DNA from 4 places in the Paucibacter sp. JuS9 genome. Region 1 is predicted to be linked to each of the others. Evidence: predicted binding sites of a transcription regulator. Region 1 holds the regulator's gene; each other region holds the start of a gene.

Evidence for each region. The regulator sigma-54, encoded in region 1, starts transcription at its own class of promoters, with help from an activator protein. The targets are predictions, from matches to a motif close to TGGCANGNAANCTGCTTT.
Region 2: the regulator sigma-54 is predicted to act here: its motif matches at 3,883-3,900, upstream of exaC (acetaldehyde dehydrogenase ExaC).
Region 3: the regulator sigma-54 is predicted to act here: its motif matches at 2,422-2,439, upstream of ABT392_RS06895 (PEP-CTERM sorting domain-containing protein).
Region 4: the regulator sigma-54 is predicted to act here: its motif matches at 5,191-5,208, upstream of pepA (flocculation-associated PEP-CTERM protein PepA).

What each region holds. Positions count from the first base shown of each region.
Region 1 covers NZ_CP194172.1:4,100,760-4,108,500, forward strand. The annotation lists gene ABT392_RS18225 (serine/threonine-protein kinase) at 1-167, opposite strand, end outside; gene argS (arginine--tRNA ligase) at 205-1,923, shown strand; gene ABT392_RS18235 (SPOR domain-containing protein) at 1,920-2,609, shown strand; gene ABT392_RS18240 (thiol:disulfide interchange protein DsbA/DsbL) at 2,675-3,337, shown strand; gene lptA (lipopolysaccharide transport periplasmic protein LptA) at 3,408-4,040, shown strand; gene lptB (LPS export ABC transporter ATP-binding protein) at 4,037-4,816, shown strand; gene ABT392_RS18255 (RNA polymerase factor sigma-54) at 4,837-6,336, shown strand; gene ABT392_RS18260 (TonB-dependent receptor) at 6,781-7,741, shown strand, end outside.
Region 2 covers NZ_CP194172.1:4,888,949-4,896,689, forward strand. The annotation lists gene ABT392_RS21820 (ATP-dependent helicase) at 1-367, shown strand, start outside; gene ABT392_RS21825 (hypothetical protein) at 339-1,022, opposite strand; gene ABT392_RS21830 (lysoplasmalogenase) at 1,103-1,753, shown strand; gene ABT392_RS21835 (sigma-54-dependent Fis family transcriptional regulator) at 1,757-3,664, opposite strand; gene exaC (acetaldehyde dehydrogenase ExaC) at 3,956-5,476, shown strand; gene ABT392_RS21845 (LytR/AlgR family response regulator transcription factor) at 5,505-6,341, opposite strand; gene ABT392_RS21850 (hypothetical protein) at 6,351-6,788, opposite strand; gene ABT392_RS21855 (sensor histidine kinase) at 6,785-7,741, opposite strand, start outside.
Region 3 covers NZ_CP194172.1:1,558,003-1,565,743, forward strand. The annotation lists gene ABT392_RS06880 (succinate dehydrogenase iron-sulfur subunit) at 1-565, shown strand, start outside; gene ABT392_RS06885 (FAD assembly factor SdhE) at 593-862, shown strand; gene gltA (citrate synthase) at 903-2,213, shown strand; gene ABT392_RS06895 (PEP-CTERM sorting domain-containing protein) at 2,472-3,530, shown strand; gene ABT392_RS06900 (tetratricopeptide repeat protein) at 3,605-4,912, shown strand; gene ABT392_RS06905 (LacI family DNA-binding transcriptional regulator) at 5,161-6,186, shown strand; gene rbsK (ribokinase) at 6,183-7,073, shown strand; gene ABT392_RS06915 (nucleoside hydrolase) at 7,084-7,741, shown strand, end outside.
Region 4 covers NZ_CP194172.1:1,462,612-1,470,352, reverse strand. The annotation lists gene ABT392_RS06545 (XrtA-associated tyrosine autokinase) at 1-734, opposite strand, end outside; gene ABT392_RS06540 (XrtA system polysaccharide chain length determinant) at 737-2,320, opposite strand; gene ABT392_RS06535 (XrtA/PEP-CTERM system exopolysaccharide export protein) at 2,410-2,976, opposite strand; gene ABT392_RS06530 (ThiF family adenylyltransferase) at 3,339-4,220, shown strand; gene pepA (flocculation-associated PEP-CTERM protein PepA) at 4,316-5,128, opposite strand; gene prsT (XrtA/PEP-CTERM system TPR-repeat protein PrsT) at 5,322-7,741, opposite strand, start outside.

The DNA of each region.
Region 1 (7,741 bases):
TTGATCGCCACCTCCTTGCCATTGAAGCCGTCCATGGCCAGATAGACGTCGCTGGTGGCGCCTTCGCCGAGCCGGCGCAGCACGCGGTACTTGCCGACATAGGCAGGCAGGTCGGCTGTCGTACTGCCAATCGAGGCCAAGGGGCTGCCGGTCTCCGTGCTGCTCATGCGGCCATCATAAGCATGGACCCGTAGAATTCGGCCCATGATTCAAGCCAAGCAGGAACTGCTCGCCGCCCTGGGCGAAGCCATCCAGGAACTGAACCCCGGCGCCGACCTGGCCGCCGCATTCGAGTCCCCCAAGCAAGCCAGCCATGGCGATTTCGCCTGTACCGTCGCCATGCAGATGGCCAAGGCGCTCAAGACCAACCCGCGCGCGCTGGCCGAACAGCTGATCGCCGCCCTGCAGGCCAAGCCTGCTTTCCAGCGCTGGGTCGAGGGCCTGGAGATCGCCGGCCCCGGCTTCATCAACATCCGCCTGAAGCCCGCCGCCAAGCAGGCCGTGGTGGCCGAGGTGCTGGGCGCTGGCGCAGCTTTTGGCACCCAGCAGGCCAACGATACCCACGTGATGGTGGAGTTCGTCTCGGCCAACCCGACCGGCCCGCTGCATGTGGGCCATGCCCGCCAGGCCGCGCTGGGCGATTCGATCTGCCACCTGTTCGAGACCCAAGGCTGCCAGGTCACCCGCGAGTTCTATTACAACGACGCTGGCGTGCAGATCGCCACGCTGGGCTCGTCGACGCAGAACCGCCTGAAAGGCCTGAAGCCGGGCGATGCAGGCTGGCCCGAGGCTGCCTACAACGGCGACTACATCCAGGACATCGCTGACGACTTCCTGGCCAGGAAGACCGTCAAGGCAGACGACCGAGAGTTCACCGCCTCGGGCGACGTGAACGACCTGGACGGCATCCGCCAGTTCGCCGTGGCCTATCTGCGCCACGAGCAAGACCTGGACCTGCAGGCCTTCGGTCTGAAGTTCGACAACTACTTCCTCGAGTCCAGCGTCTACGCCGGTGGCCAGCTGGAGAAGGCTGTCGAGCGCATGATCGCCGCCGGCAAGACCTACGAGGAAGGCGGCGCGCTGTGGTTCAAGTCGACCGATTACGGCGACGACAAGGACCGGGTGATGCGCAAGAGTGAAGGCGGCTTCACCTACTTCGTGCCGGACGTGGCCTACCACGTCAACAAGTTCCAGCGCGGCTACACCAAGTGCATCAACATCCAGGGCACCGACCACCACGGCACCATCGCCCGTGTGCGCGGCGGCCTGCAGGCGCAGGGCCTGGGCATTCCGCAAGGGTTCCCGGACTACGTGCTGCACAAGATGGTCACGGTGATGAAGGGCGGCGAGGAGGTCAAGATCTCCAAGCGCGCCGGCTCCTACGTGACGCTGCGCGACCTGATCGACTGGACGAGCCGCGATGCCGTGCGCTTCTTCCTGATCAGCCGCAAGGCCGACACCGAGTTCATCTTCGACGTCGACCTGGCCCTGCAGCAGAACGACGAGAACCCGGTGTTCTACGTGCAGTACGCCCATGCGCGCATCTGCTCCATCATCCGCCGCTGGGTCGATGAAGAGAGCGGCGACGAGGCCGCGCTCAACGGTGCCGATCTGGCCCTGCTGACTGCCCCGACCGAGGCCGCCTTGATGCTCAAGCTGGCCGACTATCCGCGCATGCTCAGCAGCGCCGCGGCCGGCCTGGCGCCGCATGACGTGGCCTTCTACCTGCGCGATCTGGCCGGTGCCTTCCACAGCTACTATGCGGCCGAACGCGTGCTGGGCCAGGCTGCAGAGTTGACCCGTGCGCGGGTGGCCCTGCTGGCGGCCACGCGCCAGGTGCTGCGCAATGCGCTGACGGTGCTGGGTGTCAGCGCGCCGGAAGCAATGTCTCGTGGTGAACAAGCAACGACGGAGTCTGCATGAGCAAAGGTCAGGGCGGTGGTGGTGGCGGTGGCGGCAGCAGCGAGCGCGGAGGCTTCGTCCTCGGCCTGATCGTCGGCCTCTTGATCGGCCTGGCTGTTGCCCTGGGCGTGGCGCTCTACATCAACAAGACGCCGATTCCCTTCGTCAACAAGGTGCCGCAACGCACCGCCGAGCAGGACGCCGAAGAGGCCGAACGCAACAAGAACTGGGACCCGAACGCACCGCTGGCCGGCAAGAACGCCAAGGCCGCGAGCGGCGTGGTCAGCGGCGGCGAAGTGAAGCCGGCGGCACCTGCTCAAGCCCCTTCGAGCGCAAGCCCAGCGCCCGCGCCCGCGCCCGTAACCACGGCACCGGCCGCAGCACCCGCGCCAGCGCCAGCGCCGGCACCCGCCGCCAGCAAGGCCGGCAAGGCTGAGGCCAAGGTGGATGCCAAGGCCCCCGCGGCCGACCCATCGATCTACTTCGTTCAGGCCGGCGCCTATCTGAAGAATGACGACGCCGAAGCCCAGCGCGCCAAGCTGGCCCTGCTCGGCCACAGCGCCAGGATTTACGAATTCGAACAATCGGGCCGCACCGTGTACCGGGTCCGCATCGGCCCGCTGGATGCGCGCGAGGACGCCGAAGGCCTTCAGAAGAAGCTGGAAACCGCCGGCGTTGACGCCAATCTGGTGCGTGTCCAGCGCTGATCGGTCAGCTGTTCTACGATCCCGGCCGTTGCATCCCCTATTCGCAGTTCACAGGTAGCTGATTCATGAATCGTCGCGACTTCTCCGCTCTCGGACTCTCGGCCCTGGCACTTGGCAGCGCCGGCCTCGCCCAGGCACAGGGCGGCCCCATCGAGGGCAAGCATTTCAAGCGCCTCGCCAGCCCGCTGCCCACGACGCCGGGCAAGATCGAGGTCACCGAGTTCTTCTGGTACGGCTGCCCGCATTGCTATGCGCTGGAGCCGATGCTGCAGGAATGGGTCAAGCAGCTGCCCCCCGACGTGGTGTTCCGCCGCGTGCATGTCGGCTTCCGCCCCAATATCAAGCCGCACCAGAAGCTGTTCTACGCGCTTGACGGCCTGGGCAAGGCCGAGGAATACCACCAGCGCGTCTTCGCCGCCTTCCACCAGCAGCGCCTGGAGCTGGACGACGACAAGGCCATCATCGCGCTGGCCACCAAGATGGGCCTGGACACCGCCAAGTTCACCGCGATGTACAACTCCTTCGGCATCGAGAGCAAGCTGTTGCAGGCCAACAAGCTGTTCGAGGCCTACAACATGGACGGCGTGCCGGCGATCGCCATCGGCGGCCGCTTCTGGACCTCGCCCTCGATGGTGGGCGAACGTGGCATGACCGAACAGGAACAGGGCATGCGCGCGCTGCAGGTCGCCAACAGCCTGATCCAGCGCGCGCGCAGCTCAAAGCCGTGACGTAATTGCCAGCGGCCCGGGGGTGGGCTGGGCCTAGAATGGCCTGCAAGTTTTGTGCCGCCCACCCACCATGCGCCCTGCCCATCTTTCCTCCTCGCTGCTGCTGAGCGCCCTCGCCTTGCTGGCCGCTGCGCCGGCGGGCGCCGAAAAGGGCGACCGCTACAAGCCGATGAACATCAGCTATGACGAAGGCGGTCGGGTCGAGATCGCCAACCAGCTGACCGAGCTCACCGGCAACGTGATCCTGAGCCAGGGCAGCCTGCTGCTGAAGGCCGGCAAGGTGGTGATCAAGGAAACCCCCGACGGCTTCTTCCAGGCCTCGGCCACTTCGGACGGCGACAAGCAGGTGAGCTTCAGCCAGGGCCGTGACACGCCGGGCGAGGTGATCGAAGGCAGGGCCGACCAGATCGAATACGACAGCCGCAAGGAAACCGTCCGCTTCGTCGGCAATGCGGTGCTTCGCCAACTGCGCAACGGCCTCGTCACGGGGGAGACCACCGGTGGCGAGATCGCCTATGACAACCGCAGCGAACTCTTCAAGACCAGCGGCGGCAATGTCGAGCGCAGCCCCAACGGCCGCGGCCGCATGGTGTTGATGCCGCGCGCAGCCAGTGCGCCCGAGGCATTGCCGTCCGCAAGCAGCGCACCGACCCAACTGCAGCCCAGCACCACGCTGCAAACCACGCCTCGCAAGCCCTCATGAGCGGCATCGACAGCGCAGCGGCGGCACCGGGCCGCCCGAGCCGGCTTGAGGCCGACGGACTGCAGAAGACCTACGGCGTGCGCCGCGTGGTCAAGAACGTGCACCTGGCCGTGGACAGCGGTGAAGTCGTGGGCCTCCTGGGTCCCAACGGTGCCGGCAAGACCACCAGCTTCTACATGATCGTCGGCCTGGTGCGGGCGGACGCCGGCGAGATCCGGCTCGATGGCGAGGCGCTGGAGCGCCTGCCCATCCACCGCCGCTCGCGCCTCGGGCTGTCCTATCTGCCGCAGGAGGCTTCGATCTTCCGCAAGCTCACCGTCGAGGAAAACATCCGCGCCGTGCTGGAGCTGCAGCAGGACGAGAACGGCAAGCCCTGGACCAAGACCCGCATCAACGAGATGCTGGACAGCCTCCTGCACGAGCTCTCGATCGAGAAGCTGCGCGACAGCCCTGCACCCGCGCTCTCGGGCGGCGAGCGCCGCCGGGTCGAGATTGCCCGCGCCCTGGCCACGCAGCCGCGCTTCATCCTCCTGGACGAGCCCTTTGCCGGCGTGGACCCGATCGCCGTGCTCGAGATCCAACGCATCATCGGCTTCCTGAAGGCGCGCGGCATCGGTGTGCTGATCACCGATCACAACGTGCGCGAGACCCTGGGCATCTGCGACCGCGCCTACATCATCAGCGAGGGCGAGGTGCTGGCCGAAGGCACGCCCGACGAGCTGGTGGCCAACGCCGACGTGCGCAAGGTGTACCTCGGCGAACACTTCAAAATGTAGGCTGCTGGGGCTGCGCTGAGATGAAACCCACCCTGCAGGTACGGCTCAGTCAGCATCTGGCGCTGACGCCCCAGTTGCAGCAGTCGATCCGGCTGCTGCAGCTCTCCACACTGGAGCTGCACCAGGAAGTGGAGCAGATGCTGGCGCAGAACCCGCTGCTCGAGACCGACGAGGAATTCGGCAGCGCGGTCACCGCACCCGAGCTCAGCGAAGTCCGCGGCAACGCGTCCGACGAACCCGACTCGGCACCTTCAGGCGATGGTGAGGCCGCGAGCGAGATCAAGGCCGAGGACTTCGGCACCACCGAGCGCGAAGACTGGGAAAACGGCACCGAGGGCGACGACTTCGACGGCATCCGCGAGCTGCCCGGCAGCGCCAGCTCCAGCAGCGAAGACGGAGAAAGGCCCGAGACCGAGGCGCCGTCCATCAGCCTGCAGCAGCATCTGCAACAGCAGATGGCCGGCATGTCTTTCAGCAGCGAAGACCGCGCCGCGCTCCTGGTGCTGATCGAATCGCTGAACGACGACGGCTACCTGGCCGACCCGCTGGAAGAGATCGCCGCCTCGCTCGCCGGTGAAGACGACCCCGAGGCACTCGAGGAATTGCTGGAACGCCTGCAGGTGGCCTTGCGCTGGCTGCAGAGCATGGAGCCCACCGGTGTCGGCGCCCGGGACCTCTCCGAATGCCTGCTCCTGCAACTGCGCACGCGGCCGCGCAGCCAGGTGCAGGTGGTGGCCATCCTGATCTGCAAGAACCACCTGGAGCTGCTGGCCCGGCGCGACAGCAAGAAGCTGATGGCACTCACCGGCGCCGACGAACAGCTGCTGCGCGAGGCGCAGACGCTGATCCAGACACTGGAGCCCAAGCCGGGCCGGCCGTTTGCGCCAGGCGAGGCGGCGGCCGTGGTGCCGGACGTGATCGTCAGCAAGAGCGGCCGCGGATTCCGTGTGATGCTCAACCCCGAGGTCGCGCCCAAGCTGCGCATCAACGAGCTCTATGCCAATGCGCTGCGCGCCACGCGCGGCGGCATCAGCAACAGCGCGCTGGGCGGCCAATTGCAGGAGGCGCGCTGGTTCATCAAGAACATCCAGCAGCGCTTCGACACCATCCTGCGTGTCTCGCAGGCCATCGTCGAGCGGCAGAAGGGCTTCTTCCAGCATGGGGCGCTGGCGATGAAGCCGCTGGTGCTCAGAGAAATAGCCGACGAGCTGGGCCTGCATGAATCGACCATCTCGCGCGTGACCACGGCCAAGTACATGGCCACGCCGCATGGCACCTTCGAGCTGAAGTACTTCTTCGGGTCCGGCCTCAACACCGATGCCGGCGGCAATGCCTCCAGCACGGCGGTGCGCGCGCTGATCAAGCAGTTCGTCGACGCCGAAGACAACAACAAGCCGCTGTCCGACAGCGCCTTGTCCGACATGCTGGAAGAGCAGGGCATCCAGGTGGCGCGGCGCACGGTGGCCAAGTACCGCGAGGCGCTGAAAATTGCGCCGGCCAATCTGCGCAAGGCGCTTTGACGCGACTCTGACCTGGGGTCTGAGCGGGGGTCTGAACGGGGCCCTGAATGCCTGCCGCGCAGCGCGCTGCCAACGCATGACCCAGCGACTTGCTAGGACTTTGCCGCGTCAGTCGCCGCACCGCAACAGCGCCGGCACAAACGATCAAGGCGTTGATTGATGCGCCCTGAATCCGCCCGGGATAACCCGCAAAGTGGGTGACCGGAAACCTTGCTTCCCGGCCGATTCATCCGCTATTCAAAATTCCGATAGTTCGACGCACAAGCGTCATACATCGATTCGGACCCGTCCTCATAAGCTGGACTCCTCACAAGCGCAGGCGGGCCTCATCCGGGCCTTGCAAGCAGGCTTGTAGATCGCCGCCTCGTGAAGCCTCGGGGCGCTTGCGGTGAACACCAGTCAATGACAAAAAGTGCCGGCCAAGCCCGGTGACGGAGACAGCTTGTGAACAAGATTTCGAAACTGGCCTTGCGGCCGGATGGCCTGGCCCTGGCCGTTTCCATGGCCCTCACGCTGATGGCCAGCGAGGCCGCGATGGCTCAAGCGAGCACGACGCCCGTAGCGCCGGCCAAGCCCGCGGCCGAAGCGGCGCAAGGCGGTGAACAGGCCAAGGACAGCAAGGATGACAAGAAGCCGGCAGCGAAGGCCACGGCCGAGCTGAGCTCGGTGCTGGTGATCGGCACGCGGCTCTCGCAGCAGTCCAGCATCGACCGCAAGAAGCGCGCGGCCACGGCCACCGACTCGGTCGTGGCGGAAGACGTCGGTGCCTTCCCTGACCGCAATATCGGCGAAGCGATCTCGCGCATTGCCGGTGTGGCGCTGGACCGCGGCGACTTCGGCGAAGGCGTGAGCGTCTCGGTGCGCGGCACCGGCGCCGATCTCACGCGTGTGGAGATGGATGGCCAGGCCGTGCAGGCTGGTGGCGGCACCGACCTGCTGGGTGGTGGCGGTGGCCGCGGTGTCGAGTTCCGCGAGCTTTCGTCGGACCTGATCAAGAGCGTGGACGTGGTCAAGGGTTCGACCGCCGCGATGACCGAAGGCTCGCTCGGCGGCAGCATCATCATCAACACGCGGACCGGCCTGGACTTCAAGAAGCCCTATTACTCGCTGCGCGTGGCCGCCACCGAGAGCTCCCTGAACAGGAAGACCACGCCCAACCTGAACCTGGTGCTGGCCGACAAGTTCCTGGACAAGCGTCTGGGCGTGCTGGTCAACCTGAACAAGTCCAACTACAACAGCGAGAGCCATCAGCAGAGCAATGGCGGCGTCAACGGCCTGCAAGGCCTGTTGCGCCAGGCGGACTTCGACAACTCGCCGGAGAAGACCTTTGCCTTCAACCCGGCCACGGTCTCCAAGACCGACCCGACGGTCAACGCCACGTTCCTGGCCTCGCCGCTGACGGCCG
Region 2 (7,741 bases), 790 kb from region 1:
CGTGCTGACCACCCTGCACGCCAGCAAGGGCCTGGAATGGCCGCATGTCTTCCTGGCCGGCGTCAACGAAGGGCTCCTGCCCTTCAAGGCCGACGACGAAGAGATGACGGCCCAGCGGCTCGAGGAAGAACGCCGCCTCATGTACGTGGGCATCACGCGTGCCCGCAAGACCCTGGCGGTCAGCACCCTGCGCCGGCGGCGCAAGGCGCGCGAGCTGGTGATGGGCATCCCGAGCCGCTTCATCCTCGAGATGAAACTGCACGAGTCGTCGGTCAAGGAAGACCCGCGCGAGAAGCTCAAGCGGCTGCGCGAGGCGTTTGCGGTCAAGGGCGCAGCGTCTAGCGCTGCGCAGCAGACGCAGGACTGAGCGGCGCGGCCTGCGCCTCCGGCTGGCGGCCTTCGCCCGTGGTGGCGGGTGCGTTGTAGCCGCGCGCATCGGTCCAGCCTTCCAGGCTGGCCTTGTCCTCCCAGGGGGCCGGGCGGCGAGGATCCCAGCTGCCACGCTCCACCGGCCCGTCCTTCGGCTTGAGCTCGAAGCTGATGACGCGCTCGCCCGGCTTGCGCCAGCTTGTCAGCCGAACCGTTTCGCCGGCCAGTTGCACATCGCTTGTTGACTCACCGAACGGCACCGAGTCGGGCCCCTTGGCATGGGCCGACTTCAGTGCGCCCAGCGCGGAGGCAAACACACGGTCGTAGCGATGGAAGGGATTGAGTGCGTTCCTGACCAGGCTCATCGCCGGCACGTTCGAATAGAAGATCCGCCGCGAAGGCAGCAGCACCAGGTAGCGCTGGCTAGCCGCTCCAGTGAGGCGTTCGCCCAGCAGCTCGCCGCTGCTGAACCAGGTCAGGCGTGCTGCCGTACCCGCCTTCTCGTCGCGCAGTTCCAGGGCGCCTGGACAGTCCCATTGCGCTTCGGCACCGCGGCAGGGGCCTTCGGTCGGTGCCTTCCTGACTTCCTGCGCGAAGGAGGAGGAGCAGGCCAGCAGCAGCAGGAGCGAGAGTCGGGCCAGATGCAATTTCATGAGGGCAATGCGGCCGCCCGAGGTCGACCGAGGGGATGTACCGTAGGGTTGCTCAGTTTCGCATGAGCAGAATGGCGGGCATGACCCTGTCCAAGTTCGATTGCCTGATTTTTCTCAGCGCCCTCATTGCCGTGGGGTTGAGCGCTTTCGGCGGCCCGCCGGCGCTGTTCTTCGTCTTCAAGCCGCTTACCACGATCCTGATACTCGCCTACGCCTGGCAGCGAGGGTCGGGTCTGGCGCAGCGGCGCTGGATACTTGCCGGGCTGCTTGCCTCGCTGGCCGGCGACATCGCCTTGCTGTGGCCGCAACAGGGCTTTCTGCCAGGCTTGGTCTCCTTCCTGGTTGCGCATCTGTGCTACCTCTGGGCGTTCACACGGGTGCAGCGCCTGGCCGCCTGGCCCTGGGCCTTTCTTGCCTATGGCTTGCTGGCCGGCTTCATCCTCAGCCGCCTGTGGGCCGGCGTGCCGGCACCACTGCAGGGGCCGGTCCTTGTCTACGTGCTGTGCCTGAGCGCCATGGGCGCGCAGAGCCTGGTGCTGGCCAAGCGGTCGTCCACGCCCGGCAACCGCGTGCTGGCCTTGGGGGGCCTGCTGTTCGTGATCTCCGACGCCTGTCTGGCAACCAACAAGTTCGCCGGCCCGCAGCCGCTGGCGGCCCTGTTGGTGCTGCCGACCTACTGGGCCGCGCAGTGGTGCATCGCCAGCTGGCTGGCCCCGGCCGCGCGGGACTGAGGCTCAGCGCAGCCGCCGGTACAAGGTATTGCGGCTGACACCCAGGCGGCGCGCCGCCTCGGAGACGTTGCCATGGCAGTCGCGCAGCATCTGCTCCATGCGCTGCGAGGCGAGGGTGCGCAGGTCCTCGGTCTCCAGGGGCGCGGATGCTACCTGAAGCATCAGGTCGTCGAGCAGGTCTTCCGGCAGGTGGGCCTGCTCAATCTGTGTTTCATCGTCGTCCAGCAGGGCCACGGCCGTGCGCAGCACCTGGGCGAGCTGCCTCACATTGCCGGGCCAGGCATGGGCGGCGAAGGCCTGGGCCACCGCAGGCGCCAGCGTCAGCGGCCGGCCCGGTGCCAGGTCGTGCAGCAGCTGCGCGATCAGGCCTGCCAGGTCGCTGCGTTCGCGCAGCGGCGGCAGCCTCAGCATCAGGCCGTTGAGCCGGTAGTACAGGTCTTCGCGGAAGCGGCCCTGCTGCACCAGCTCGCGCAGCGGCCGGTGGCTGGCGGCGATCAGGGCGAAGTCCAGGTCGACCGGCGCGCCGCCGCCCAGGGGCTGCACCTGCCGCTCCTGCAGCACGCGCAGCAGGCGGGCCTGCAGGGCCAGCGGCATGTCGCCGATCTCGTCGAGGAACAGTGTGCCGCCCGCCGCTTCGCGCAGCCGGCCGGGCGCACCTTCGCGCCGCGCGCCGGTGAAGGCACCGCCGCGGTAGCCGAACAGCTCGGCCTCGATCAGGGATTCGGGCAGGGCCGCGCAGTTGACGGCGACGAAGGGCCGGGCGGCGCGCGGCCCGCTGTCGTGGCAGGCGCGCGCGAACAGCTCCTTGCCCACGCCCGACTCGCCCTGCAGCAGCAGCGGGATGGGCTTGTCGAGCACGCGGCGGGCGCGGGCGATCTGCTGGGCCAGCGCGGCATCGCCGCTGTCCAGTTGCTGCAGTGCGTCGCGCGGTGCAGGCAGCTTGACCTGGGCAGGGACCGGGGCCGCGGACGGCCCGCGGCGCGCGCCGTCGAGCCGGGCCCACAGCGTGCCGGCCGCCGTGCCCTCGACCGCCTGCGGGCCGCCGCGCCGACGCAGCGCGGCCACGGCCTGCTCCATCACCGCGTCCAGTTGCCACTGGCCGACGGCCGAGGCCGGCAGGCGCAGCAGCTCGAGGGCTGTCCGGTTGGCGCCAAGGATGCGGCCGTCCTCGTCCAGTGCCAGCAGGCCTTCGACCACGGTGCCCAGGCCTTCGGGCCGGCCATGCAGCCGCAGCCGCAGGCCGGCGCCGTGCCGCGCCTCGAACAGCTGGTGCTCCAGCATGCGGCCGGCGGCGCGCACCAGGCCCAGCGCATGGCGGTGCTCGCCGCGCTGGTCGCCGGAGATGTCCAGCACGCCCAGCAGGCGGCCGTCCGGTCCCCAGATCGGCGTGGCGGCGCAGGTCAGGAAGCCATTGCGCTCCAGGAAGTGTTCGCCGCCGTGGACCATCAGCGGCCGGCCCTCGGCCAGGGCCGTGCCGATGGCATTGGTGCCGCGCCACTGCTCCAGCCAGTTGGCACCCGGGCGCAGCGCCACGCGGGCCGCCTTGTCGGCAAAGCCGGTGTCACCGAGGGCCTCGAGCAGCATGCCCTCGGCATCGGCCAGCATGACGATCTGGCCGGCATCGCGAATCTGGTCGTGGACGAATTCCATCACCGGCCGCGCCTGGGCCAGCAGCTGGCGGCGCTGCTCCTGGGCGCGGCGCAACTGGGCGGCCGAGGCATGGGGCACGCCGGCCGAGCGGCCCTGCGGCTCCAGCCCATGGGCCAGGCTGCGCTGCCAGCTGGCCTCCACCGCGGCGTCAAGCAGGCCGCTGGGCGGCGCGCCGGCCTCCAGCAGGGCGCGGCGGGCCTGGCGCAGGCTGCGGCCGTCGGGGCGCGGCCGCGCGGCAGCGGCCAGGGGCAGGGTCCACATCACTCGTTGTCTCCTTGCGGGGCTCCATGTCGGGCGCCGTCTGGCAGCGACCCTAGGGCCGGGCCCCGCGCCACGGAAGCAGTTCAGCCGGATTGCGTCTGCGACTGCTCCATCGCGTGACAGTCCTGCGGCACAGGCCTGCGTCGTCGGCACAGTCTGCGCGCGCCGCCTGACCCGGTTCTTGCGGGAAAGGGCCGCCAGGCTGCCGATCCGGCCCCTGGCACGCTCCCTGCAATGAAGCGGCGCGGATGCCAGCAGGCACCGATTCACGACAAACACAGGAGACTGACCATGATCTACGCCGCCCCGGGCACGCCCGACGCCCGCATCGCCTACAAGCCGCGCTACGACAACTTTATCAACGGCCGCTTCCAGCCGCCGCTCAAGGGCCAGTACTTCGACGTGGTCACGCCGATCAATGGCCGTGTCTACACCCAGGCCGCGCGTTCCGGTGCCGAGGACATCGAACTCGCGCTCGATGCCGCCCACGCCGCAGCAGCCCAGTGGGCCGCCGTGCCGCCGGCCGAGCGCGCCGGCATCCTTTTGAAGATCGCCGACCGGCTCGAGCAGAACCTGGAGCTGTTGGCTTATGCCGAGACCGTGGACAACGGCAAGCCGATCCGCGAGACGCTGAACGCCGACATCCCGTTGGCGGTCGATCATTTCCGCTACTTCGCCGGCTGCGTGCGAGCCCAGGAGGGTGCGCTCAGCGAGATCGACGGCCACACGATCGCGTACCACTTCCATGAGCCGCTGGGCGTCGTTGGCCAGATCATTCCCTGGAACTTCCCCATCCTGATGGCGGCCTGGAAGCTGGCGCCCGCGCTGGGTGCCGGCAACTGCGTGGTGCTCAAGCCGGCCGAGAGCACGCCCATCAGCATCCTCGTCCTGGCCGAGCTGATCGCCGACCTGCTGCCGCCCGGCGTGCTGAACGTGGTCAACGGCTTCGGTCGCGAGGCCGGCATGCCGCTGGCCCAGAGCAAGCGCATCGCCAAGATCGCCTTCACCGGTTCCACCGCCACCGGCCGCGTGATCGCCCAGGCCGCCGCCGGCAACCTGATTCCGGCCACGCTGGAGCTGGGTGGCAAGAGCCCCAACCTGTTCTTCGACGACGTGATGGCCGAGGACGACGCCTTCCTCGACAAGGCGATCGAGGGCCTGGTGCTGTTCGCGTTCAACCAGGGCGAGGTCTGCACCTGCCCCAGCCGCGCGCTGATCCAGGAGAGCATCTACGAGCGCTTCATGGAGCGTGCAATCAAGCGTGTCGCCGCGATCAAGCAGGGTAACCCGCTCGATACCGACACCATGATGGGCGCCCAGGCCTCGGCCCTGCAGATGGACAAGATCCAGGGCTACCTTGCGCTCGGCAAGGAAGAGGGCGCCAAGGTGCTGATCGGTGGCAGCCGCGCCGAGCTTGGCGGCGATCTGGCGGGCGGCTACTACATCCAGCCTACGCTGTTCCAGGGCCACAATCAGATGCGCATCTTCCGCGAGGAGATTTTCGGTCCGGTGCTGGCCGTGACCACCTTCAAGGACGAGGCCGAGGCGCTGCAGATCGCCAACGACACGCCCTACGGCCTCGGCGCCGGTGTCTGGACCCGCGACGGCAGCCGCGCCTACCGCCTGGGCCGCGCCATCCAGGCCGGCCGCGTGTGGACCAACTGCTATCACGCCTACCCGGCGCATGCGGCCTTCGGCGGCTACAAGGAATCCGGCATCGGCCGCGAGACCCACAAGGCCATGCTGGACCACTACCAGCAGACCAAGAACCTGCTGGTCAGCTACTCGCCGAACAAGCTCGGCTTCTTCTGAGCACAAGGGGCCCGCGGGCCCCTTGTGCTCACATGCCCTTGAACAAGTGCGTGTAGCTGCGGCTGACCTCGAGCTTCTCGGTCAGGCCTTTCACGCCCACCAGTTGGCGGCCGCGGAAATCGCGTGTGATGCCGTTGATGGCCTTCACGTTCACCAGCGTCGAGCGGTGGATCTGCCAGAACAGCTTGGGGTCCAGCTCGTCCACGAGTTCCTTGATCGGCTTGCGGATCAGCGCTTCCAGCGTGGCGGTCTGCACCCGCGTGTACTTCTCGTCGCTGATGAAGAACAGCACGTCCTCGACCGGGATCATCTGGATGGCCTGGCCCACGGTGGCCTGGATCCACTGCAGATAGGCCGGCGCACTGCCCGGGTTGAGCTGGGCCGAGAGCTTGTGCAGGAGCTGCTGCATCGGCGCGGCGGGCTTGCCGTCGTCGGGCACCGGCTCATTGCTGTGGCGCTGCGAGAGGCGCTTCTTGACCCGCTCCACCGTCACCTGCAGCCGCTCGCGTTCGGCGGGCTTCAGCACGTAATCGGCCACACCCTGCTCGAAGGCTTCGACCGCGTACTGGTCGTAGGCCGTGATGAAGACGATCTCGGGCAGCAGCCAGTCCTCGTCTTCCGGCAGCTGGGCGATCTGCCTGGCGGCGTCGACGCCGGTCAGGCCGGGCATGCGGATGTCCAGGAACACCAGGTCCGGCTTGTGCTCCTTGACCAGCTCGACGGCCTCGATGCCATTCTTGGCTTCGGCCACGATGTCCAGGTCGGGCCAGACCTCGGTCAGGCGGCTGCGCAGTTGCTCGCGCATCAAGCGTTCGTCGTCGGCCAGGACCGCGCGCACGCGAGGGGTGTGGTTGGTGTCGTTCATGCGCCGATGTTAGTCGTGGATCAGCGCAGGTTCGACCGGTGTCGCCGGAGCCTGGGGCGGTAGCGGCTTGGCCGGCTTGCGGCGCAGCAGCAGCCACAGCACGAGGCCGATCAGGATCAGCGGCGAGAACACCACGGCACCGACGCTCAGCGCAGCCAGCACACCCAGCGCCAGTATCGCGCCAACGATCAGCAGCGGCAGGCCGACGCCCACCAGCAGGCACAGCGGCACGACCACCAGCACCACCACCGCAGCGATGGCCAGTCCCACGGCGCCGCCGATGATGTCGCCCAGGTCGAGCGCACCAAGAATCATCTCCTCGCCATTGACCGTGATCGACATGCCTTGATGATCACCAATGTGGTGCCAGAGGCTGAAGCCGCCGGAGATGGCCGCGATCAGGATCAGCAGGGTGAAGACGGCGAAGACCTTGAACACGCGTTTCATGCTTTTGCTCCTTCGTTGGAAGAGTCGTCGGTGCGGCTGCGATAGGGCACTTGAATCGTGACCACGGTGCCGCTGGGTTGGTTTTCGGTGACGGTGACGGTGCCCTTGGCTCCGTAGAGCAGCGAGAGGCGTTCGCGGATATTGGCCAGCCCCACGCCGGTGCCGCTGGTGGCGGCGCGGCCGAAGCCCAGGCCCGTGTCGGCCACGGTGATCTGCAGCTTGCCGTGCACGATCTCGGCCTTGACCTTCAGGCTGCCGCCCTCGGCCTTGGGCTCCAGGCCATGCTTGATCGAGTTCTCGACGAGGCTCTGGATCATCATGGGCGGGAACTCGGCCGACAGCAGGCCCTCGGGCACGTCGATCTCGGTCTGCAGCCGTTCTTCCATGCGCACCTTGAGGATCTCGAGGTAGGGGCGGATCACGGCGATCTCGCGGCCCAGCTCACGCACACCGCCGGTCGCGTTGGCTTCGCGCATGGTCGGCATCGAGGCACGCAGGAGGGCGATCAGGTTCTTCTGCATCTGCGAGGCGCGGGCCGGGTCGGTTTCGATCAGGTGATCGATCGAGGCCAGGGTGTTGAACAGGAAGTGCGGCTCGACCTGGGCCTGCATGGCGGCCATGCGGGCTTCGACGACCTGGCGGCGCAGCGATTCGGCCTCGGCAGTCTCGGTGGCCTGGGCTGCCTTCACTTCGGCCTGGATGCGGCTCTTGTACATGGCCTTGATCACGGCCGATGACAGCACGATCAGCCAGGCCAGGCTGTCCAGCAGATCGCCCAGCCGGGCGTAGGTGACACGGGTGCGCGGGCCGCGGCTCGATTCGAGCATGGCGTTGCGCGCTTCTTCCACCTGGTCGCGCAGCTCGTCCATGGCCTGCTCGCGGGCCCGTTCGCGGGCTTCGCGCACCGTCTCCTCGATGGCCTTGCGGGTTTCCTCGACCGCCTTGCGCATCTG
Region 3 (7,741 bases), 2.5 Mb from region 1:
GACGCTGTCCTTCCGTCGCAGCTGCCGCGAAGGCGTCTGCGGTTCGGACGCGATGAACATCAACGGCAAGAACGGCCTGGCATGCCTGACCAACATGCTGACGCTGCCGGGCGTGATCACCTTGAAGCCGCTGCCGGGCCTGCCCGTTGTGCGCGACCTGATCGTCGACATGACGCAGTTCTTCAAGCAGTACAACTCGATCAAGCCCTACCTGGTCAACGACAACCCGCCGCCCGACAAGGAACGCCTGCAGTCGCCGGTGGAGCGCGAAGAGCTGGACGGCCTGTACGAGTGCATCCTGTGCGCGAGCTGCTCGACGAGCTGCCCGAGCTTCTGGTGGAACCCGGACAAGTTCGTCGGCCCGGCTGGGTTGCTTCAGGCCTACCGCTTCATCGCGGACAGCCGCGACGAAGACACGGCAGCTCGCCTGGACAACCTCGAAGATCCTTACCGCCTGTTCCGTTGCCATACGATCATGAACTGCGTCGACGTCTGCCCCAAGGGTCTGAACCCGACCAAGGCGATAGGCAAGATCAAGGAACTGATGGTCCGCCGCGCGGTCTGATCAGCGCAAAGAAAAGTCATGGCGAACATGGAAGCCACGCTGATCGACGAGAGGTCTCTGTCCAAGCTGCGCTGGCGCTGCCGGCGGGGCCTGCTGGAGAACGATCTCTTCATCGAGCGCTTCTTCAATCGCCATGCCGAGTCACTGACCGAGTTTCAGGCGGAAGGCCTGCGAGTGTTGATGGATCTGTCTGACAACGATCTGCTCGATCTGCTGCTGCGCCGCAAGGAGCCTGAAGGCGAACTCGTTCGTGCCGATGTGCAAGAGGTCCTGAGCCTGCTCCGGACCGTCACCTGAATTTTGTTAAGCATTACCCCGGAACCCCAAAGGAATGACCATGACCCCGTCTGAAGTCAAAGCCACCCTGTCGTTCTCTGACGGCAGTCCGCAAATGGATCTGCCCATCTACAAGGGCTCGGTCGGACCGGATGTCATCGACATCCGCAAGCTCTACGCGCAGACGGGCAAGTTCACTTACGACCCGGGCTTCCTGTCCACAGCCTCGTGCAACTCGACCATCACCTACATCGATGGCGACAAGGGCGAGCTGCTGTACCGCGGCTACCCCATCGAGCAGCTCGCCGTGAACTGCGACTACCTCGAGACCTGCTACCTGCTGCTGTACGGAGAGCTGCCGAACGCCGACCAGAAGGCCAGCTTCGAAGACCGCGTGATGCACCACACGATGGTCAACGAGCAGATGCAGTTCTTCCTTCGCGGCTTCCGTCGCGATGCCCACCCGATGGCCGTGATGACGGGCCTGGTGGGCGCGATGTCGTCGTTCTATCACGACAGCACCGACATCAATAACCCGGAGCACCGCGAGATCTCGGCGATCCGCCTGATCGCCAAGATGCCCACGCTGGTGTCCATGGCCTACAAGTACACGATCGGCCAGCCCTTCATCTATCCGAAGAACGATCTCTCGTACGCTGGCAACTTCATGCGCATGATGTTTGCCACGCCTTGCGAAGACTACAAGCCCAACGACGTGCTGGTGCGGGCGATGGACCGGATCTTCACGCTGCATGCCGACCACGAGCAGAACGCTTCGACGTCCACCGTGCGCCTGTGCGGCTCCTCCGGTACGAACCCGTTTGCAGCCATCGCCGCGGGCGTGGCCTGCCTGTGGGGCCCGGCTCACGGCGGTGCGAACGAGGCCTGCCTGAACATGCTGAGCGACATCCAGCAGATGGGTGGCGAGGCCAAGATCGGCGAGTTCATCAAGCAGGTCAAGGACAAGAACAGCAGCGTCAAGCTGATGGGCTTCGGTCACCGCGTCTACAAGAACTACGACCCCCGCGCCAAGCTGATGCGCGAAACCTGCCATGAGGTGCTGAACGAGCTGGGCCTGCACGACGACCCGTTGTTCAAGCTGGCCATGTCGCTGGAAAAGATTGCGCTGGAAGACGAGTACTTCGTCGCCCGCAAGCTCTACCCGAACGTCGACTTCTATTCGGGCATCGTGCAACGCGCCATCGGCATCCCGGTGCCGCTGTTCACTGCCATCTTCGCCCTGGCCCGCACGGTGGGCTGGATTGCCCAGCTGAACGAAATGATCGGCGACCCGGAGTACAAGATCGGCCGTCCGCGCCAGCTCTTCGTCGGCGCCACCAGCCGCGACGTCAAGCCGATCGCGCAGCGTTAAGCCACTCGCGTACTGATGAAGATCTCCCGAGCGCTTGGGCGCCGGGAGATCTTTTTTTCTGGCTCGATGTTGATGTCGACACTGAGCGAAGAGCAATTTGCGCGTCAGCTGGCATCAACTTAGGGGATGTCGGACGCCTTTACATTTTCTTGCTCCGTGCGCGATTCGCCCGGTTCTATCTTGTTGATTTATTGGAAGGATTTTGAGCTGGCATCAAAGATGCTTTGTGCTTCCTGTCCATTACCGTGAGGTCTCAACATGAAATATCTTGCTACTCGGATTGCCACGGCGCTCGCCGTGTTGGCGATGGCAGGCGGCGCCAGCGCCCAGGCCATCATCCAGAACTCGGAAGTCCAGTTGGGCGTGCGCGCCTACGGTGACCTGAATGTGAACGGCGGAACGCCGTCCACCGGCGACGGCACGTCGACGGTCGGCCTTCGCTCGGTCCGTACCAATTCCGACTCGACTTCGCCCGGTTGCACCTGCGAAGGTTGGGGCGTCGGCCTGCGCAGCACCGGTCAATATGGTGCGGCCAACAGCGCTTACGATGGCACGGCCAACCTTTCCCTGGTCAGCTTTAACTCGACGGCCAGCACCGCTGTGTCGGTGGTGAATGTGTTGAGCGCAACCGGCGCTGCCATTCTTCAGGTTACCCACGATTACCACCCGATCGCAGGTACCCCGTATCTGTACGAAGTGCTGGTGTCGATCAAGAACATGACCGGCACGGCACTGGCGGCCAGCGACCTGGTCTACCGTCGCGTGATGGACTGGGACATTCCTACGCCTGGCGCAGAGTCGGTGAGCATCCAGGGTGTTCCGGGTGCGTTGGGTCTGGCCAATGGCAGCAACCTCTATCGCTCCGACAACAACGGTTTCAACCGCGGCAACCCGTTCAGCTTCAGCAGCTATGGCATGCAGAATCAGAACTTCGTCAACTCGGAAGGCCGTGACCAAGGCGCCCTGTTCGACTTCGAGTTCGAAGCCCTGGCCAATGGTGCAACTCGTACCTTTGCAACTTACTATGGCGTGGCACCGACCAAGGCAGCAGCCGACTTGGCCCGCAGCCTGGTTGACGGTGACTCGTCCGACGTCGAGATCGGCCTGTACTCCTACGGTTCCTGCGTTTACGGCCTGACGGGTTGCGATTCTTCGACCGGCGCACCCGACACCTTCATCTTCGGCTTCGGCGCCGCGGGTGGTGTGCTGGTTCCGCCGGATCGCGGTGACGTTCCCGAACCTGCCAGCCTGGCGCTCGTCGGCCTGGGCCTGCTGGCTGCTGTCGGCGCTCGCCGCCGCAAGTCGGTCGCCGCATAATCTCTGCGGTCCATGACTCGGCCCCTCGCCGGCATTGCCGACGAGGGGCTTTTCAATTCTTGAACGGGATGTCGATGAAACTCCGCTATTTGCCGCTCACTGCTTTCCTGCTCTGCAGTCTCAACCTGCACATCGTGATGGCGGAGCCGATCGCTGCTCAGGCGGGCGCCAAGCCGGCGTCCGCTTCTGGTCTGCTGGCGGCGCAAGCGAAGCTTGAACAGGGGCTTGCCGCGCTGGCCAAACGTGATCATGAGAAGGCGCGAGCGCTGTTTCAGGCGGCGACGAAGCTGGCCCCGTATTGGCCTGAGCCCTGGCTCCAGCTCGCTGAAAGCGCGCGGGTTGCGAATCAACCGGAGCTGGTGAACAAGTGGCTGACTGAGGCGCTGCGAGTGGCGCCCGATGATCCGGCAACCCTGTCCGCCTGGGGCAGTCTCCACTATGCCCGCGGCGAGTACCAGAAGGCAGAATCCTTCAAGCAGGCGGCGTTGAAGGCCGATCCCCGCGCAACCAACGTGCTGGTTGATCTTGGCGACTTGTACTTCAATGTCCATGGCAAGCCCGACGTGGCGGCGGACTACTTCCGCCGTGCATTGGTCATCAACCCCAAGCTGGGCGGCGCACACAATGCGCTGGGCACCATGCTCCTGCTCACTGGCAAGGCCGGCCAAGCCATCGACTCCTTCACTGAGTCGGCCAGGCTGGCGCCTACCAATCCCTTGCCCGTGCTGGGCCTGGCGCGCGCCCAGGCGCAGACCGGCAACACCAGTGCAGCGCTGGCGAGCTATGACCAGGCGCTCAAGCTCAGCCCTGGTCTGATTGACGCTTACCTGGGCAAGGGTGACCTGCTGTTGAACCAGGGCAAGCCTGACGCTGCGCTGCGCAGCTTTGCCGATGCGGTCAAGGCCAATCCTCGGTCCAGCCTTGCATACCTGAAGCTGGGCATGGCCCAGCAAATGCAGAACCGGTCAGATGAAGCGATGGCAGCCTACAAGGAGGCTGTCAGGCTCTCGCCCCAGATGGCCGTGGGCTTCAACAACCTGGCCTGGCTGGCTGCGGAGCGCAGCGACGTGGCGGACAAGGGTTTGGCCTGGGCCAAGCAGGCCGTTGCCTTGAACGGTGAGGAGCCGCGTTTCAAGGGAACACTGGCATGGGTCCATTTCAAGCGCGGCGAATCGGCAGAGGCGATCAAGCTGCTGGAGCCCCTGGTGCGTGGCAATGCAAAGGCGCTGCCTGAAACGCATTACCTGCTGGGCCAGGTCTATGCCGGCAGTGGCGACAAGGCCAAGGCCAAGGCCGCGATTCAAGCGGCGCTGGAGCTTGACCCCAGGTTCTCGCAGGCCGAGCAGGCCCGGGCGAGCTTGCGCCAATTGGATCGTCCCTGAGGCCTGCAGGGGTCAAGTCGTCGGTGACCACCGTCCGGTTGATACGTGGCCTGTATGGCATCGAGCTCCAGCAGCAGGCAGCTCATGAGGCGCGGTATTGAGTCGCTTTTGGGCTATGCTGGCACTCCGGCGCCAAACGTTTGCTGGCGCAATTCATCCATCACTCGCCAAGCGAGGCTCCCTCTGCGCGACCTAGGCAGCAGATCCGGGCCGCCAGCGCTTGGTTTTCCTGCATCAGGCTGAGATTCGTGAGCACGATCAAAGATGTCGCGGCCTTGGCGGGGGTGTCGTTCACCACCGTCTCCCATGTCCTGAACGAAACCCGGCCGGTCAGCGCAGATGCGCGCAGGCGCGTGCTGGCTGCGGTCGAGGAGATCGGCTATCTGCCCAGTGCCGTGGCCCGCTCCTTGCGCAAGAGCGAAACCAAGATCATCGGCGTGCTGATACCGACGGTGGTCAACCCCTTCTTTGCCGAGCTGGTTTGCGGCGTCGAGGACTGCTGCCGTTCGGCCGGCTACTCGGTCTTCCTGTGCAACTCCGACAACGACCCGCGCCGCCAGCAGCAATACATGCGCACGCTGCTCGAGAAGCGCGTGGACGGCCTGCTGCTGTCCTCGGCCGGTGATGCCGCGGCGCTGGCACGCATCTTCAAGCTGGCCACGGTGCCGGCGGTGACGGTGGACCGCCTGGTGGCCGGCGCCAAGGCCGACCGGGTATCGGTTCACAACCAGGATGGCGCCTACCAGGCGGTCCGCCATCTGCTGGACCTGGGCCACCGCCGCATCGGCTGCATCAGCGGCCCGGCCGAATTCGAGGTGGCTTGCGAGCGTATCGACGGCTGGCGTCGTGCCCTGGCCGAGCGCGGCATTCAGCCGGGCGAGGACTGGCTGATCGAAAGCGACTTCAGCAATACCGGCGGCTACGAAGCCGCGCGTCAATTGCTGCGTGGTCCGGCCGGCCTGTCGGCCATCTTTGCCAGCAACGACATGATGGCCATCGGCGCCTTGCGCGCTGCGGCCGAAAGCGGCCTCAAGCTGCCCGAGCAGATGTCGGTGGTCGGCTTCGACGATGTGGAGCTGAGCGCCTTCGTCTATCCGGCGCTGACCACGGTGGGCGTGTCGATCAAGGAGTTGGGGCGCGAGGCTGGCAAGGTCCTGCTGGACCGCATCGAGAACCCCGGCGCACCCTTGAAGGACGTGCTGCTCACCCCGCGCCTCGTGGTGCGTGAGAGCAGCGGTGCGCCGCGTGCCATGCCTGCTGCGGTGAATCAATGAGTGCCAGTGTCGTCATCGTCGGCAGCCTGAACATGGACATGGTGTCGCACTCGACGCGCCTGCCGGCGCCGGGCGAAACGCTGGTCGGTCACGACTTCGTGATGGCACCGGGCGGCAAGGGCGGCAACCAGGCTGTCGCGGCGGCCCGCCTGGGTGCTTCAGTGGCGTTTGTCTCTCGTGTTGGCACGCGCCAGCATGGCGAGGCCTTGCTGCAAGCCTTGCGTGACGAAGGCATCGATACGAGCGGCAGCACGGTGGATGCCGCGGCTTTGCCCGGCATCGCCGTCATCATGGTTGCGAGCGTGGGCGGCGAGAACTCCATCGTCTACGTGCCGGGCAGCAATGCCGAGCTGTCGCCTGCCGACGTGCAAGCCAGCCGTGCACTCTTGCAGGCGGCCAAGGTCGTCGTGGCCCAGCTCGAGGTGCCGATGCCAGCGATTGCAGAAGCCTTTGCCCTGGCCCGCGCGGCCGGCGTTACGACGGTGCTGAACGCGGCGCCGGCGCTGGCCGTGAGCGACGAGTTGCTGGCGCTGACCGACTGGCTGGTCGTCAACGAAACCGAGGCCGAGCAGATGAGCGGCGAGCCCGATCCGCTGGCCGCTGCACAAGCGCTCCTGAAGCGAGGCCCGAAGCAAGTGCTGGTGACGCTGGGCGCGCAGGGTGCGCTGCTGGTGACGAATGAGGGCTCTCAAACCGTGGCTGCAGCGGCCGTGAAGGCGGTGGACACCGTTGGCGCCGGCGACACCTTTGTCGGCGGCCTGGCTACCGGGCTGGCCGAAGGCATGTCGGCGATAGCCGCCGTTCGCCTGGGCCAGTCGGCTGCGGCCATTGCTGTGAGCCGCAGCGGTGTGCAATCGGCGATGCCTCGCCGTGCTGACCTGGCGTGAGGCCTTGATGATGAGCAACGTTCAACACCAGGTCATTTTCGACACCGACCCTGGCATCGACGACGCGATGGCCTTGTTCCTGCTTGCGCGCCATCCCTCGGTCAGGCTGCGCGCAATCACGGCGGCGTTTGGCAATGCGTCGGTCGAAACCACCGCCCGCAATGCGCTGGCGCTTGCTGGCTTTTATGGCATTGAGGTGCCTGTCGCGGCCGGTGCTGACAGCCCGCTGCAAGCAGACCTGAGGCGCGATTTCCCGGCCCACGTGCATGGCGACGATGCGCTCGGCGGCATGTTCGAGCGCCTGCCGGCGACTCGGCAGACGCTTGACCCGCGACCGGCGCATGAGCTGATCTGCGACACGGTCAATGCCGAGCCGGGTGAGATCACGCTGCTGGCGGTCGGCCCGATGACCAACTTGGCGCTGGCCTTGCGCCACGACCCCGGCATTGCCGCCAAGGTCAAGCAGGTGGTCGTGATGGCTGGCGCCTTCGGCACCCATGGCCATGGCGGCAATGTGACGCCGGTGGCCGAAGCGAATGTGATCAACGATCCGGAAGCGGCCGACTTGGTTTTCACGGCCTCCTGGCCCGTGGTCATCATCGGCCTCGATGTGACCCAGGAAACCGTGATGAAGCACGAGTACCTGGCCGCCCTGCGCGGCAAAGGGC
Region 4 (7,741 bases), 2.4 Mb from region 1:
ATGACGATCTGCCCCATATGCGAAGCGAGCACGCGAGATTCGGTGGTTAGCAGCAGCGGCGGCGAATCAAAAATGATGATGCGGTCCGGGTAGCGCTGGGCCATGTCAGCCAGCAGTGCCGTCATCGCATCGCTGGCCAAGAGCTCGGTCGCCCTTGGATGCGGTGTACCGCTGGGCAGGATCGTCAGCTTGTCAATATTGGTGCGCAGCAGCACGTCAGCCATGTCGACCTGGTTTTCCAGCACGTCGAGGAGGCCCGGGCCCTGTGGCAGGCCCAACATGCGCAGCACCGAGGGGCGGGCCACGTCGGCGTCCACCAGCATCACGGTGTTGTCCAGCTCGGCTGCAATGCTCAACGCCAGGTTGAGAGAGGTAAAGCTCTTGCCCTCGCCAGCCAAGGCGCTGGTCACCATGATCAGGTTGCCATGATTGAGCTTTTCGGTACCCTTGCCCATCGCGTTCTTGATCAGCGGCCGTTTGACAACCCGGTACTGATCGGCGATGAAAGTGCGAGGCGCGGTCGGCACGAGGAACCCTTGGGCAGCCAGGGCCATCAGGTCCAGCTCGACGCGCTTGGATTGAAGGGCTGGTACCTCGGATTCCGGCTCGGCCGCCGGCATCGCCGGCGGCAGTTCGGGCTGCGGCGGGGCTTGCACCGGCGCGTCCGGCAGGATCACGCCCGCCTGGCGCAGTTGCTCCAGCCTTTGTGCTGCTTGTTCGATCAGGCTGCTCATGTTCAACCCACCTGCTTGCTCATCAGAATCGCCATGATGGATAGGCCCACGGCAAACACGACCACCAGGCCACCACTGGCCACGCCGAAGCGAACCAGATCGACACGTACACGGCGCTTCTCAGCATCACTGATCAGCCGGGAAACGACACCCAACACCGGAAGTTCGGTGCGCAGGCGCAGTTCGCCCGCGTCATGGAAAACCGGGCGCAGCTGTGAGCCGACAAAAGTCGCGAACACACCTGCCACCAGGCAGACAGCCAGCACGCCAGCCAGGAGCAGCAAGCGATTCGGGGCCACAGGCTTGGGGTCGGCACGGGGCGGGTCGATCAGCTTGAAGTCCGCAACGCCGCTGGCAACATCGAGCTCACCAGACAGCGAAGCCGACTCGCGACGTGCCACCAGATCTTCGTAGTTCTTCTTGTGAATTGAGTAGTCGCGATTCAGCTGGGCAAACTCCGCCTCCAATTGAGGCGCTGTCTTAACTGCGGCCAATGCCTGGGCATAACGAGAAGAATATTCATCAACTCGAGCTCGCAGGCCGGCCACAAGGACTTCCGAAGACGCCAACATTCGCGCCAACTCCTGCTGAGCCAAGCTGGACGGCTGCCCGTTTGGTACCGACTGCGCTGCGATGGCTGCTTTGCGCAGATCTGCTACCTCTTTTCGCTTCTGTTCTTCGAGATCCTTGAGCAACTTGCGCGCGGACACGATGTCCGGATGCTGCTCGGTGAAGCGCTGCAGCAAGGCGTCAAGGTTGCGCTTCAGGCCGTCGATGCGGGCATCAAGTTCGGGCGTACTAACGGTCAGTGCCGACTCCTGCATCAAGCTCTGCGTGGTCGTATTGGTGCCACGGGTCCGTTCACCTTCCAGCTGCGCTCGCGCCGCGTCGCGAGCCTGGGTAGCCTCGCGCAACTCCAGCTTGGCACGATCCAGTTGGCCGCTCATCTCAGCCAGGCGCGATGCCGAATCCTTGCCATCTGCATTCATCGTCTGCAGATTGCGCAGCCGGAACTCCTTGAGGCGAGACTCTGCCTCCTCCAGCTTGCCTTCGTAGTTCTTGATTTGGTCGGTAATGAAGCTGGATGCTGTGGCGCTGTCCTTGCGGCTAGAACCCAGGCTCGACTCGACAAAGATCGTGACCAGCGACTGCACGGCGCGCTTGGCCAGCTCCGGGTCCCGGTCTCGGTAGGCCAGCGTATACAGGTTGTCACGGCCGGCGCTGCTGATCTTCAGCTCAGAGCTAACGCGGTCAATCAGCGCCTCCTGCTCCGCCTTGGTCTGGTTCTTCAGATCCAGGTCAGCCATGCGCACCAGCTTTTCAACATTGGGCCGGCTGATCAGCGTCTTGCTGAGCATGTTGATCTGCATCTCGACGTTCGGTGACACTGCCATGCCCGACATCAAGGGCTTCAAGATGGACTGCGTGTCGACGTAAATACGCGCAGTGGCCTCGTAGCGATCGGGCATGCTGAATACAACGATGGCACCGATAGCGCCGGTCACCCAGGCGACGAGCACGCCGTACCAGCGGTATTTCCACATCCGCCTGGTGACCGAGAACAGTTGAGCGAGCAGGAGGTCCATCAAACAATCTTCAAGCGTTGGTAACGAGAGGGCCGGGGGGCGGCCATCCCTGAACTGCAGCCCGGCCGGGCCGCAGACAGCTGTTCAGGTCAGAAGAAGCTCTGCGGAATGATCAGGATGTCGCCGGGCCGCATCTCGACGTTGGCTGACACGTCGCCGCGCTTGATCAGGTCCTTCAGGCGCACGGAATACTGCTTGTTGCCTTCAGCGGAGCGCAGGATGGTGGCACTGTTGCCGGCAGCAAAATCAGTCAGGCCGCCGACAGCGATCATCACGTCCAACAGCGTCATCTTTTGCTTGTAGGGCAGGAACTGGGGCTTGGCGGCTTCGCCAACCACGCGGATCTGCTCGCTGTACGGCCCGACGAAGCCGGTGACGATCACGGTGACGACCGGGTCGCGCACATACTTGCTGAGCTGCTTCTCGATGTCGCGGGCAATCTCGATAGAGTTCTTGCCCTGTGCCACCATTTCATCAATCAGTGGCGCCGAGATCTTGCCGTCTGGGCGCACCGGCACCTGCATCGACAGCTCCGGGTTGCGCCAGACCATGATGTTGAGGCCGTCACCGGGGCCGATGATGTAGCTGTAGTCTTGCGTAGCCGCCGTGACAGGCGCAGGAGGAATGCCTCCCGTGCTTGCGCAACCAGCAAGCAGACCGAAGGAAACCGCCAAAGCCAGCAAGCCGGAGCGGCCCGAAATGGATGCAAACAGTGTCTTCAAGGCAATTCCTCTCGATGTAGGTGGCGACAGCGCCAAGCCGCTATGCGTTGAGCTACGCACAGCGCTGACCGGCGACCTGCTGATTCACGGATCATGCCACAGGGCTTTGACGCTTTTGTGCCCAGCAAACAGGGGGCTTGCGAGTAGGCGCGAGCAATATCGCACGGGGATTCGATCAGCTTGAATATCGGCGCCGACCCGGCTCCGGTTGTAGGGCCGACAGCGCTCGGCGATACTGCCCAGCGACTGCCGGCCACCCCGCCCGGGACAGCCCGCCGGCAATGCAAAGGAACCAAATGCAGTTTGACTACGCCCGCGCTTTCTCCCGCAATATTGGCTGGGTGACCGAGTCAGAGCAGGCCAGGCTGAGGAATGCCCGCATCGCCATTGCCGGACTGGGTGGGGTTGGCGGGGAACATTCGCTGGTCTTGGCGCGGCTGGGCATCGGCAAGCTGGTCTTGGCCGATTTCGACGAATTCGACCTGCACAACATGAACCGCCAGGCAGGCGCCTTCATGTCCACCATGGGCCGAACCAAGCTGGACACAATCGAACGGATGACGCTGGACATCAATCCGGAAATTCAAGTCCGGAAATTCCCGTCCGGCATTGATCTCAATAATCTGGATGAATTCCTGGAAGGCGTCGATGTATATGTTGACGCACTGGATTTCTTCGCGATTGACATTCGTCGCCAGGTTTTCGCGCGCTGCCGTGAAAAGGGAATTCCGGCGCTGACCGCCGCCCCCCTGGGCATGAGCACCGCCCTGCTCTACTTCTCAGCCGATGGCATGAGCTTCGAAGACTATTTCAAGCTGGAAGGCCACACGAAGGATGAGCAACTCGCGCGCTTCGCCGTCGGGCTCTCACCGGCCATGCTGAACCGGAGCTACCTGGTTGCACCCGAGGCCGTGAATTTCCGCGAGAAGCGCGGCCCGTCCACCGGCATGGCCTGCGCACTTTGTGGCGGCGTGATGGGTACGGCCGTTCTCAAGGTACTGCTCGGGCGAGGCGCCTTGCGACCAGCCCCGTGGGCGATGCAATTTGATGCCTATGGGCAAAAGCTCAAATTCACCTGGCGCCCCTGGGGCAATTCGAACCCCCTGCAGCAACTACTGCTGATGCTGGTCAGGCCACTGCTCCGGGGCAAGGACGCAGGCTCCAAGGCCAAGACCTGAACGACATTCAACAATAGAAAAAGCCCGCAACTTTCGCAGCGGGCTTTCTTCTTGGATCGAGTCGGGCAAGCACCGACTTGTGCCAAGCGATGCGCTTACTTTGCGCGGCGACGGCGGCTCAGCAGGCCCAGACCAGCCATGCCCAAACCCACCAGGGCCAGCGAACCCGGCTCAGGGACGTACACGGCGCTGAAGTCACCAGTAATCAGGTAGGGGAACGGGTCAGTAGCGCCACCGGTGGTCGGCGTGATCGCGTCGAAGTCACCGTTGGTTTGAACGCGCATGTGGAACGGTGCTGGATCAAACCAATAGCTCGAACCCAGAGCCGTCAGCGACAACTCTTCAAAGAAGATGTTGAAAGCACCCGGGGGACCAACCAAGTCACCCGTGCCATAGCTAACGTCGCTCCATGCGAGCAGCTTGTCTTCGCCACCACCAGCTGATGCGGATTGGAACGTCGTGAAGCTGCTGCTGCTTGTGATGTTGAACTCGGTGTCGGAACCTTCATCCAACCAGATTTCAATCTTGCCGCCGGTACCAAGGAATGTGGTCGTCGAGGATGCCACGCCGGACGCAACGAACTTCGCGTACATGCGATAGAAACGCGTGTCCAAATCGTCGGCACCCAGACCACCGGTCAGCCAAGTGGTAACGCCAAGGGTCCCTTCGTTGCGCAGGTAGCCCGTGAAGAAGCCAACTGCCGATGCAGAGAATGCACCAGGACCGGTCAGGCCGAGAACTTCAGTGTAGGCGCCCGTCAGCTTGTCAACCGTCTTGCTGGTCGAACCACCGACAACGCCAGGAACCGCCGTTTCATTGATCTTCCAATCTTTGAATTCGGCGAAGGCAGAGAAGCTGGTCAAGGCCAACGCGCCTGCAACGCATACGGAAAGAAGTTTGCTCTTCATCATGTCACTCCTGGGTGAAAGCTTGCTGTTGAAGCCACTTGACTGGGCTCACGACCATCTAGTTAGCAGGCATCGTGCCAGAAGTGAATTAGTCAATAAAATCAACAACTTGTGAAAACAAGCCATCAGTAACGCCGGGCAACTGTAAAGAATTTCGTCACAGGCCGGTTAGCACAGATGCCTGCGAGACGATTCAACTGGCCGCGAGCATTGCTCGCACCTCTTTGTACAGCGGGTGCTTTTCACCGAGGCGCTGCAAGGTCTCCAACTCTTGGCGAGCCTGCAGCTTGGAACCCTGCCTCAAGTAGAGCTTTGCCAGTCGCAGCCGAGCCTCATGCCAGTTCGGACGCAGCGACAGGGCCACCTTTTGCGCCTCGACAGCCTTGGGCCAGTCATTCGAAGAGGCGTAGATGTCGGCCATGGTGTCATGCAAGTCGCCGTCTTGCGGTGCAAGCTTGATAGCCTGTCGAATGACGTCCAGAGCCCCCGGCTTGCCAGCACGCGCAAGTGTCCATGCCAGATTGTTGAGCGCCTCAATATTCTGTGGATTGCCTTTGACGACATTTTCATAGTAGCTGCTGGCCAAGCCGAAATCCGAGCGCTTGACCGCCTCGCCAGCAAGATACATCCGGAAGACGGGGTCAGCAGAATGCTGCGCAAGCCATTGGCGCTGAAATTCATCGGCCCGTGCCGACGCCGGCAAGCGCAGGAGCACTCTGTGCAAGCGAACCGCCAGTTCAGGCGCTGCCACCAAATCAAGCCCGCGCCGATAGGCACCCGCGGCCGCGTCCCAGTTCTTCTGCGAAGCCCACAAGTCACCTTCAAGCATGTGACCGAACGGGCTCGACTTGAACTTCTGCTGGGCACTTCGCGCGACCGCAAGGGCCTCCTTCGCCTGGCCCGCATTCATTTCGAGGACAACCAGCATCTGCAAGGCGGGCGCCGAGTCCGGGCTGATCGCAATTGCGCGCCTCAGCGACTGGATTGCAGCCGGCGCATTCTTCTGCGTGATGTAGATCTCCGCCTGCCGCATGTGCGGGACTGACGAGTTCGGCAGGCTCTTCGCGAGCTTGGCGTAGGTGTCGATGGCGAGGTTCACATCCCCCGCCGCCATTTGGATCTGCCCCAGGTTGTCGCTTGTTTCGACGGTAAATCCAATCGCAGCAACGGCCTCCTGGGCGGTACCCAGTGCGCCGCTCTGGTCTCGTCTCATCAATTGCAACTTGGTCAGGACGATTCTTGGTCCCACTTCGCCCGGGAACCTTCTGATCAGTTGCCGAAGGCTGTCGATTACCGCATTCGCATCCGCATTGTCGCGTTCGCGCAGAGAAATCAAGAACAGCTGCGCCTGCACGTTGTCGGGAACCTTTGCTACATAGCCCTCGAGACGTGCCTTGGCGGCATCCACGCGTCCGTCGGCAACCTCCAGCTTGGAGATGGCCGACAACGCCGGGTAATAGGTCGAATCCAGCGTCAGGGCCGCCTCGTATGAAGTTCGCGCCAGCGCCCGGTTTCCGCGCGCCAACTCCAGATTGCCCCGCAGGTTCGGCGCTACGGCATCGTTCGGACGCTTGGCCTGAAGCTTGCCGATGGCATCCAGCGCCTGCGGATACTTCTTCTGACTCATCAGCAGATTGATCAGGGCTAGGTCAGGAAATGTTCCCTCGTCGCCGGCCGCGATGGATTGCAATAGTGAAATCGCCTGCTCAGGGCGGTCCCCGACCGTTTCAGCCAGTGCAAGCACGGTCCGGCTCCGATTGTCCTTGGGATCGAGCTTGGCAGCGCGCGCAAAGTACTCCTGGGCGGCCTCGACCTGACCACTTAGTAGCAAGGCTTCAGCGGTTATAGAAATGGCGTCACCGGACGGGACCGCACGCTCGATCATGGGTCGCAAGCCCCTCAAGGCCTTGTCAAAGCTACCGGCGCGGATCTGCGCGCGTGCCAGCAGCAGTCGAACATGGTCGTCATCCGACAAAGTCGCCGCAGCCTTGGCGAGAGACGTCTCGGCCTGAACCAGCGAACCGCGCTTGAGGTCGATGACCCCCATCAGCTGCAATGCGCGTGGATTGGAGGGTGCAAGTTTCAGGATTTGCTGCGTCTTTTCCTGGGCGGTCTTCAAGTCGCCATTCTCAAAAGCAACCACAGCAGCGATGAAGATCGCATCTGGATGCTTTGGTGCAGCCGCGAGCAAGGGCACCAACCGGGCTTGTGCCGCCTTCATGTCTTTACGGCTGAGCGCGAGGCCAATCAGTGCAACGTGAGCCGGGACATAGCGAGCGTTGGCCGTGAGCGCATCTTGGTATGCCTTCTCAATCGCCTGCACGTCGCCATTTTGACTCTTCAGAATATCCCCGCGCAGCAGGTACGCCTCGGGCAGCTTCTGGTTGATCAGCAGCACACGGTTCAGCAGGTCCAAGGCTTCGTCGTACCGGCGGCTCGCCGCAAATACCTTGACCTTGACCAGATAGGCCTGTGGATAGTTAGGTCCGGCTGCCAGGGCCTGGTCCGCCGCGGCAAGCGCGGCCTCCGAATTGCCAAGAAACAGATGCGCAGAAGCCAGGGTTGCCTTCAGGGCCGCGGTCGCGGCCGCCGTGCTGGGCTTGAACTCGGCGT